3 regions of the Variovorax sp. Soil_C_39 genome follow, and region 2 is predicted to be linked to each of the others. Evidence: predicted binding sites of a transcription regulator. Region 2 holds the regulator's gene; each other region holds the start of a gene.
The links. The regulator LexA, encoded in region 2, represses DNA repair genes until DNA is damaged. The targets are predictions, from matches to a motif close to ACTGTATNNNNATACAGT.
Positions count from the first base shown of each region.

Region 1: the regulator LexA is predicted to act here: its motif matches at 1,370-1,387, upstream of imuA (translesion DNA synthesis-associated protein ImuA).
Region 3: the regulator LexA is predicted to act here: its motif matches at 1,435-1,452, upstream of recA (recombinase RecA).

Region 1 is NZ_JBDGJQ010000007.1:187,013-190,282, forward strand. It holds gene AC3A6J_RS19160 (Y-family DNA polymerase) at 1-564, opposite strand, end outside; gene imuA (translesion DNA synthesis-associated protein ImuA) at 533-1,354, opposite strand; gene AC3A6J_RS19170 (CmcJ/NvfI family oxidoreductase) at 1,528-2,364, shown strand; partial or broken gene AC3A6J_RS19175 (DsbA family protein) at 2,361-3,007, shown strand; gene AC3A6J_RS19180 (LysR substrate-binding domain-containing protein) at 2,978-3,270, opposite strand, start outside.
Region 2 is NZ_JBDGJQ010000002.1:733,343-736,612, reverse strand. It holds gene AC3A6J_RS07550 (D-2-hydroxyacid dehydrogenase family protein) at 1-725, opposite strand, end outside; gene AC3A6J_RS07545 (hypothetical protein) at 818-1,189, opposite strand; gene lexA (transcriptional repressor LexA) at 1,334-2,017, opposite strand; gene AC3A6J_RS07535 (asparaginase) at 2,089-3,096, shown strand; gene adk (adenylate kinase) at 3,118-3,270, opposite strand, start outside.
Region 3 is NZ_JBDGJQ010000005.1:231,553-234,822, reverse strand. It holds gene recX (recombination regulator RecX) at 1-214, opposite strand, end outside; gene recA (recombinase RecA) at 262-1,371, opposite strand; gene AC3A6J_RS15375 (MarR family winged helix-turn-helix transcriptional regulator) at 1,516-2,001, shown strand; gene AC3A6J_RS15370 (response regulator) at 2,068-2,742, shown strand; gene AC3A6J_RS15365 (hypothetical protein) at 2,764-3,270, opposite strand, start outside.

The DNA.
Region 1 (3,270 bases), on a different contig from region 2:
CGCGGGGAGTTCGAGCTTCTGCTCGAACACGTCGGGCAGCGTGAGCCACTGGTGGCTTTCTGGGCAGAAGCCCCAGGCAGCGTCGAGCGCATCGCGCAGCTCGGTGCCGAAGCGGCGCACGAAACCGCCGCGCGGCAGCGCCGCCACGTCGCCCCAGGTGCGGCAGCCCAGCCGCGCGAGCAGGTCGAGGTGGCCGCGCGCGGCGCTCAGGGTGTCGAGCGGCAGGCCCGCAGGCAAATCCCGAGGCCGGCGCTCGTTGCGCTCGAACAGGCGCAGCCGCGCGAGCGCGACCAGGCTGGTGGCGCCCTGCGCGCCGCGCATCACGGCGCCGGGCGCGGGGTTCTCGTGGGCCAGCTGGCGCATCAGCGACGTGCGCCCGCCCCACAGGCGTTCGCAGGCCGAGACTTCGAGCATCAGCGCCTCGTCCTGCCAGGCGACATGCGGCGTGTAGCGCAGCGCCCACCAGCCCAGCGCCTCGGGCGTGGGGAGCGTGGCGGCATCCGGCGCGTCGGGCGTGTCCGGCGCGTGAGGCTCAAGCGACCACCGCAATGCGATCCAGTGCATCGGGTCCCCCTTTCCACGCGTCGATGCGCACCACCGTGGCCGACGACGACGGCGCTGCGGCGGCCGGGTCGGCGGGCAGCATGCGGCCCTGCTGCTGCAGGCGCAGCTTGCGGCGCACCCGCGCGGCCGCGAGCAACGCACTCATGCGCTCGTTGCGTGCGGGCAGCACGACGGGCGCAGCCAGCGGCGGGCCGCGCCGCTTGAGGATGTGCAGCGCCATCTGCGAGGTGTCGGCCGGGTCGGTGTCGAGCTGGATGCGCAGCCGCGCGGGCGATGCCCCCTGCGCGGCCGAAGCGGGCCGGCATACGAACAGCAGCACCTCGTGCTGGGCGGCCGCGAGCTGCAGCCGCCGCAGTTCGCCGACGCGGGCCTGCGGCAGCCAGGCCAGCACCGCGGCCACCTCGGCGCAGCGCAGCGCCTGCTCGCAGGCCCAGAGCCGCGCGGGCGGCGCATGGCTCTTGATGCACATGAGCGCCTCGAGTGGCAGGCCCCCGGCCGCGAGCGAGGCGCCGCAGGGCTCGAAGGGCGCGCCGATCAGCACCACGGGACCGCCCCGCGCCTGCACCGCCTGGGCCAGCGCAGGCAGCAGCAGCTGCCAGACATGGGCCTCGGGCGTCGCCTGCAGCAACTCCGTCATCGCGCCCACGGGCCAGCCGCCGCCCGGCAGCTCGGCGTCGAGCGCGGCATGGCCGGTGGCGGCGACCTGGGCGTCGGCCAGGCCGAGCTCGTCGGCATGCCAGACGCCCCGGCCTGCGGCGGCGGAGAAGGAGTCGAGTGAAGGAAGACCCATGGTGATTGCGATTTAACTGTATTTTCATACAGTATTTGCCGCATTGGCAAGCGGCGGAAACCTTCTTTTCGGACGCCTTTCTCACATTCCTATGACTCATGTCACACGGACCAGAAAGCGTTTGAACGCCGACCGAGGCTCCGCTCCAATGCCTCTTTCGAAGGAGCCCCGCAATGACACCCAGCACCCCCATCACCGCCGGCCTCAATTACCTGCAGCCCGATGCGCTGCGACCTTTCAGCTACACCTTCCCGCCGCCGCCCGGCACGCCTTGGGAAAGTGGCCGCTATGCACTACACGCTGTGCCGATCGCGGATGCGCGCACGGCCACCGAGCCGCCGCGCATCGAACGCGAAGGCTTCGAACTGCGTGATGCGCCGACCGCCGTTTCGAACTTCCTGGACGACAACGAGGTCGCGGCCGTGTACCACCGCGAGGTGGCCGAACTGGCGCTCGCGGTCACTGGCGGCAGCCGCGCCCATGTGTTCGACCACCTGGTGCGCCGCCGCGAGGCCGACCGCACCGCGTTGAGCTTCGGACGGCGCGGTGCCGACGGCCGGGCCGCGGCCAACGGCCGCATCCACAACGACTACACCGAAGAGTCGGGCCGGCGCCGGCTCGCGCTGGTGCTCGGCGATACCGCCGAGGCGGCTTCGGTGCGGCGCTACTGCATCGTGAACGTGTGGCGCTCGATCCGCGGGCCCGTGCTCGACACGCCGCTGGCCGTTTGCGACGCGCGTTCGGTAATGGCCGCAGACCTGGTGAGCGCCGAGGTGCGCTACCCGCGCCGCACCGGCGAGATCTACCTGGCCACGCATTCGCCGGCGCATCGCTGGTCGTATTTCTCGGCGATGGACCGGCACGAGGCACTGGTCTTCAAGCAGTACGACGCGCAACTCGGCGGCGTCTCGCGCTTCACGCCGCATGCGGCCTTCGACCACCCCGACGCGCCGGCCGACGCGCCGCTGCGCGAGAGCATCGAGGCGCGCTGCCTGGTGGTGTTCGAATGACGTCGCCGCAAGCCCGCCCGGCGCTCGACTTCTGGTTCGACTTCGGCAGCAATTACAGCTATCTCAGCACCATGCGCATCGAGGAAGAGGCGGCCCGGCGCGGCATCGACATTCGCTGGCAGCCCTTTCTGCTGGGACCGATCTTCCGTTCCTTCGGCTGGGCCACGTCGCCCTTCGTGCTGCAGAAGGAAAAGGGCGACTACATGTGGAAGGACATGGCCCGCCAGTGCCGCAAGTACGACCTGCCATGGACGCAGCCCACGCGGTTTCCGAGAGCCGCCGTGCTGCCGCTGCGCATTGCGCTGGTGGGCGCATCGCAGCCGTGGATCGGCGCGTTCTGCCGCCGCACGATGGCGATGAACTTTGCGGACGACCGCGACATCGATTCGCCGCATGCGATGCGCGACGTGCTGGCCGCGCTCGGCCTGCCCGCGCACCGCATCCTCGAGGAAGCGGCTTCCGATGCGAACAAGGGGCCCTGCGGCGACAGACGGAAACCGCTGCAGAGGAAGGCATCTTCGGCGCGCCCACCTTCTTTGCAGGCAACGAGATGTTCTGGGGCAACGACCGGCTCGACGATGCGATGGACTTCATCGCACCCGGCGCGGACTGCTCAGGCGCTGGCGGCCCCGGCCGCGCTTGAACGCCCGGCCTCTTCCAGAAGCCAGGCAGCCACATGACGCACCTCTTCGCGCGGCGTGCCGTCGGCCTGGACCAGCCAGTAAGCGTGGCCCGAAGGCTGCACCGGCGCGAGCGTTGCCACGCGCACGAGCCGCTTGTCGGCAAGCAGCGGCCCGATGAGTTCGAGCCGCCCGAGCGCCACGCCCTGCCCCGCCAGCGCGGCCTGGATCAGCTGGTCGTACTGGTTGAAATGCAGCGCGGCCTGCGGCCGGGCATCGGCCCAGC
Region 2 (3,270 bases):
ACGAAGAGCGCTGTCGGCTTCATGCGCGAGAGGTCCTCGAGCGTGACGAGGCCCACGGTCTCTTCGTTGAGCCGCAGGTGCACCGACAGCACGTCGGCCGCGGCAAAGAACTCCTGGCGGTTCTGCGCCACCTGGAAGCCGTCGGAACGCGCCTTGGCGCAGCTCGCCTCGCGGCCCCAGATCACGACCTGCATGCCGAACGCCTGGCCGTAGCGCGCCACCAGTTGGCCGATGCGACCATAGCCCCAGATGCAGAGCGTCTTGCCCTTGAGCACCGAGCCGAGCCCGAAGTTGGGCGGCATCGACGCCGACTTGAGACCCGACTGCTGCCACGCGCCGTGCTTGAGGTTGCTGATGTACTGCGGCAGCCGGCGCATGGCCGCCATGATCAGCGCCCAGGTGAGTTCGGCGGGCGCCTGCGGCGAGCCGCTGCCCTCGGCCACAGCCACGCCGCGCTCGGTGCAGGCCGCGACGTCGATGTGGCCGCCGACGCGGCCGGTCTGGGAAATGAGTTTGAGCCGGGGCAGCTTCTCGATCAGCTGCCGCGAGATGTGGGTGCGCTCCCGGATCAGCACGATCACGTCGGCGTCTTTCAGGCGCACCGAGAGCTGGCCGATGCCTTTCACGGTGTTGGTGTAGACCTTGGCGGCGTAGGCGTCGAGCTTGGCGGCGCAGCGCAGCTTGCGCACGGCGTCCTGGTAATCGTCGAGGATCACAATATTCATGGCGTGCAATTGTGCCTCGCAGCACTGGCACGGCGCGCGCCTGAACGTTTGGATACCCGGCCCCGGGGAAAGTCACCGGGGCGTGCACGGGCTCAGTGCAGGTGCGCGGACCGCGGTGCGGCACTCACGGCTTCCATGGCCTCGAGCGCGGCGAGCCGGTCGAGCTCGGCGCAGACATCGGCCATACGCCCCGAAATCACCATCCGGTTGGTGCTGCGTTTTTCGCCCTGGTGATCGACCACGCGGATCACGCGCAGCGGCCGTGCAGGCGCGGCAGCGGCCTTGGGTGCCGCCTGGGCATGGGGCCGGGCCGCGCAGGCAGGGCGAACGACGAGGCCGCCATGCAAGCCTGCGGACGCAGCACGGCCATCGCGGTGGCGGGCACTGCGCGCGGGCAGCAACCGGCTGGCCAGCGACTGCAGCGGCATCCAAAGGTCAACGATAGCGAGAAGGGCGATTCCCATGTGAACTCCAAGAAGGTTTGAGGTTGAACACAGGCAGGATTGCTTTCGCCGGACGCAACAGGGTGATGGCGCCAGTTGCGCCATACGCCCGCCACCTGTTGCGGCTGGATGGATGGTTTCGGTTGTCAGCAGCCGGTTTGGCGGCTACATCAGCATGGTGTTGCGGATCAGGCCCACGGCAAGGCCCTCGATCTCGAACGGCTCGCCGGGCTGGACCACGATGGTCGGATAGTCGGGGTTTTCAGCGTGCAGCTCGATCACCTGCTTGTTGCGCTTGAGGCGCTTGACAGTGACTTCGTCGCCGAGGCGGGCCACCACGATCTGGCCGTTGCGGGCTTCCTTGGTGGCTTGCACCGCGAGCAGGTCGCCGTCCATGATGCCGGCGTCGCGCATCGACATGCCGCGCACCTTGAGCAGGTAGTCGGGCTGCTGCTGGAACAGGGTGTTTTCGACGTAGTAGGTCTGGTCGACGTGCTCCTGCGCGAGGATCGGCGAGCCCGCGGCCACGCGGCCGATGAGCGGCAGCGCGAGCTGCGCCATGCCGGGCAGCGAGAGCGAGAACTGCCCGCCTTCGCGGTGCCGGGTCTCGTTGAGCGAGCGCAGCGCGTCGCCCTTGAGCCGGATGCCGCGCGAGGTGCCGCTGACGAGTTCGATCACGCCCTTGCGGGCCAGCGCCTGCAGATGCTCCTCGGCCGCGTTCGCGGATTTGAAGCCGAGTTCGTTGGCGATCTCGGCGCGCGTGGGTGGCGCGCCAGTGCGTGCGATGGCGCTCTGGATCAAGTCCAGGATCTGTTGCTGGCGGGCGGTAAGCTTCACGGCAAACTGCATAGTGGTTCCTTGCGGCACTGGCTAGATATCCAGTAACTGTATTTTTAACCAGTTTTTAAAAGTTGGCAAGCATGGTGAATTCATCAGGTCCTGGTGTGCGGCGTATCGTGGTGTTGGGCACGGGCGGCACCATCGCAGGCCGCGCCGCCGATGACGGCGACAACATCGGTTACACCGCGGGCGAGGTCGTGGTGGCCGATCTGCTTGGCGGCATCGGTGCCCCCGCGGGCTTTGCGCTCGTGGCCGAGCAGGTTGCCCAGCTCGACAGCAAGGACATGGGCTTTGACGTCTGGCTGCAACTCGCCGAGCGCTGCGCTGTGTGGCTCGCCGAGCCTGACGTGGCGGGCGTGGTGGTCACCCATGGCACCGACACCATCGAGGAGACGGCCTTCTTCCTCCACTCGGTGCTCGCGCCGGCCAAGCCGATCGTGTTGACCTGCGCCATGCGCCCGGCAAGCTCCCTCTCGCCCGATGGCCCGCAGAACCTGCGCGATGCCGTCGCGGTCGCCGGCGCGACGGGCGCGAAAGGGACGACTGTGGTCTGTGCCGGCACGGTGCATGGTGCGCTCGACGTCCAGAAGGTGCACACGTACCGTCCTGATGCGTTTGCATCGGGCGACGCCGGCCCGGTCGCCTACGTGGAAGAGGGTGTGGTTCGGCGCCTGCGGGACTGGCCCGGCGCCGTGCCGGGCGGCGCTGGCGTAGGGCTGCGCGCGGTCGCGGGAGCGGTCGCGGCGGCAGGGTGGCCGCGGGTCGAGATCGTCATGAGCCATGCCGGCGCCAGCGGCGCGCTGATCGACCTGCTGTGCCAGGAGCGCGCCGGCGGCGTCGCCGAGCCGGTCCGCGGACTGGTCGTGGCGGCCACCGGCAATGGCACACTGCACCAGACGCTCGAGGCTGCTGCCGTGCGCGCGGAACAGGCTGGTATCCCGGTGTTGCGCGCCACGCGTTGCGCGAGCGGCCGCATTCTGCCGCGGCCCGACGACCGGCTGCGCGATGCGGGCGCGCTGACGCCGGTCAAGGCGCGCGTTGCGTTGATGCTCGAACTGCTGGGAAGGGGAAAAGAAGACGCCGCCTGAACCGCAGCGCCGGCGCGGCGCTCAGCTGCTCAGGGCCGCCAATGCGCGCTGCGTGATCTCGTCGACCGTACCGACGCCCTTGATGGCGCGGTACTTGGGCGCATTGGCCGGGTCGGCCTTGGCCCATGCGGAGTAGTAGTCGACCAGCGGACGGGTCTGCTCGCTGTAGACCTC
Region 3 (3,270 bases), on a different contig from region 2:
CGCCCGAGCGCGCGGCACGCTGGTGCAGCACCGAAGCCACCACCCGCGGCTCGCTGATGAAGTCCTTGGCGGCGAGTTCATCGAGCGCGCGGGCCAGCGTGCCGGGCTCTTCCTCGTGCTTTGCCAGCTTGCGTTCGAGTTCCGCGCGCGAATGCTCGCGCTGGCTCAGGAGCCGCAGCGCCCGGCCTTTGAGGGAAGGAGCACCAAAAGCCATGCGTCTCTTTTCGCGTGCACGGCCTGTAACGGCCGTGCACCCTCGCCTTACTCGCCCTTGTCGGCCTTGGCCGCCTTCGCAGGCTTCTCGGCCTTTTCGGGCGGCAGCGCGTCGGCATCGGCCGCCAGCAGTGGAATGCCCAGCGACTCGCGCACCTTGTTCTCGATCTCGCGCGACAGCTCGGGGTTCTCGCGCAGGAACTCGCGCGCGTTGTCGCGGCCCTGGCCGATCTTCTCGCCGTTGTAGGCGTACCAGGCGCCCGACTTGTCGAGAATCTTGGCTGTGACGCCCATGTCGATGATCTCGCCCTCGCGGCTGATGCCCTCGCCGAACAGGATGTCGAACTCGGCCGTCTTGAAGGGCGGCGACACCTTGTTTTTCACCACCTTGACCTTGGTTTCGTTGCCGATGGCCTCGTCGCCCTTCTTGATGGTGCCGATGCGGCGGATGTCGAGGCGCACCGAGGCGTAGAACTTCAGCGCATTGCCGCCGGTGGTGGTTTCGGGCGAGCCGAACATCACGCCGATCTTCATGCGGATCTGGTTGATGAAGATGACCATGCAGTTGGTCTTCTTGATCGTGGCGGTGAGCTTGCGCAGCGCCTGGCTCATCAGACGGGCCTGCAGGCCGGGCAGGGAATCGCCCATTTCGCCTTCGATTTCGGCCTTGGGCGTGAGCGCGGCGACCGAGTCGATCACGATCAGGTCGACCGCGCCCGAACGCACCAGCGAATCGACGATCTCGAGCGCCTGCTCGCCGGTATCGGGCTGGCTGATCAGCAGGTCGGACAGGTTCACGCCGAGCTTCTGGGCGTATTGCACGTCGAGCGCGTGCTCGGCATCGACGAAGGCGCAGGTACCGGCCTGCTTCTGCATGGAGGCGATGACCTGCAGCGTGAGCGTGGTCTTGCCCGACGATTCCGGGCCGTAGATCTCGATCACGCGGCCGCGCGGCAGGCCGCCGACGCCCAGGGCGATGTCCAGGCCCAGCGAGCCGGTGGAGACCACCTGGATGTCTTCGAGCGCTTCGCCTTCGCCGAGCCGCATGATCGTGCCCTTGCCGAACTGCTTTTCGATCTGCGCCAGTGCGGCCTGCAGGGCCTTGGCCTTTTCACTGTTGGCGACCGAGATGCTTGCGCCCTTGACGACTGTGTCCATGTGGAAACTCCTGAAAAATCAATGACTTGTGTGCGACTGCCAGCGCTCTGCTTTTAATCACAGGCTGGATGCTTGAACAGTAGTGTAGGGCTTGGTGAATTCGAGTAAACCCATTTTTTGGTCAGTTTGCTTTACCATTTGCCCGTGGCCGACATTGCATTCCCCCCCGACCCCGACGCATGGCGACAGACCCATTTGGGTCGCCTGCTGGGCCACGCCATGCGGCGCTTCGACGCGCGCGTGCTCGAACTCATGGCGCACGACGTCGAGGTGCCGCTGGCGCTCTCGAACCTCGCGGCGCGCGCGCAGGTGAGTGCCGCACACATCCACATCACCCGGCACCTGGCGCGCGAGGGTTCACGCCTCACCGACCTGGCCGACCGCGCGGGCATGACCAAGCAGGCCATGGGCGCCCTGGTGGACCAGTGCGAGGCCTGGGGACTGGTCACGCGCGGGCCCGATCCGCTCGACGCGCGGGCGCGTCGCGTGCGCTTCACCGCCGACGGGCTGGCCTGGCTCGACGCCTTCCGCAGTGCCGTGACGCAGGCCGAACGCGAGTTCCGCGACAGCGTCGGCCATGACGTCGCCACCGTGGTAACCATCGGTCTCGAAGCCTACACAGCGGGCTAGACTCGGCCGGAGACATACAAATGTGAAGGGCGCCAGCGCGGCGCCCGAACCGGCCGGAGGTGGCGCATGCGGATTCTGATTGCGGAGGATGACCAGGTGCTGGCCGACGCCCTGCTGCGCAGCCTGCGCACCTCCGGCGCGGCGGTCGACCACGTGGCGAACGGCTCGCAGGCCGATACCGCGCTCATGACGCACAACGAGTTCGACCTGCTGATCCTCGACCTCGGCCTGCCGAGCCTGCACGGCATCGAGATCCTCAAGCGCCTGCGCGCACGCGGTTCGCAATTGCCGGTGCTGGTGCTCACCGCCGCCGACAGCGTGGAGGAACGCGTCAAGGGCCTGGACCATGGCGCCGACGACTACATGGCCAAGCCGTTCAGCCTGCAGGAGCTCGAGGCGCGCGTGCGGGCGCTCACGCGGCGCGGCATGGGCGCCACCAGCAACACCATTCGCCACGGCCCGCTGGTCTACGACCAGGCCGGCCGCGTCGCCACCATCGAAGGCAAGATGGTCGAACTCTCGGCGCGCGAACTCGGCCTGCTCGAGGTGCTGTTGCAGCGCGCCGGGCGCCTCGTCAGCAAGGACCAGTTGGTGGAGCGCCTCTGCGAATGGGGCGAGGAAGTGAGCCTCAACGCGATCGAGGTCTACATCCACCGGCTGCGCAAGAAGATCGAGAAGGGACCGGTGCGCATCGCGACGGTGCGCGGACTGGGCTACTGTCTGGAGAAGATCCAAGGTTGATGCCCTGGATCTTCTGCGGCCTCACCGCTGTTTGCGCAGGGCGGCCCAGAACATGCCCCCCTTCCGATTTCGAGCCAGGAACACGATGTTTCGATAGTAGCCGTTGATGTCATAGAAGCCAGCGGCAGAAAATGCAATAGCAGCCGGACCCTGATAGGCGGCGTCCGTTATCAGCAGGCATTTCTCGCTGTCGCTGTTGCTGGCATCCACCGCATTCATGGTAAAGCCATACATGTTCTTGGCCGTGCCGGGCTGCGCCTGCGTGATCGCGCCCGAGATACGGCAGACGCCAATCTGCTCGCCCGCTGTCTCTCCCGTGAAAGCGCCTTGCGCGCCGACATCGATAGAAATGCTGAGAGACTCGTTCTTGTCCAAACTGGACCAACGACCAAGGACACTTTCCTGCGAAACGGCCAATGCGTTGCTGACCTCGTATTCGAAGGGCCCGAATGGGCGAGAGGCGGAAGTCCCTCGAACATGGTTGCCCATCATGGATTTCTGCGGCTCGAATGTGCCGGAACCCGTTAC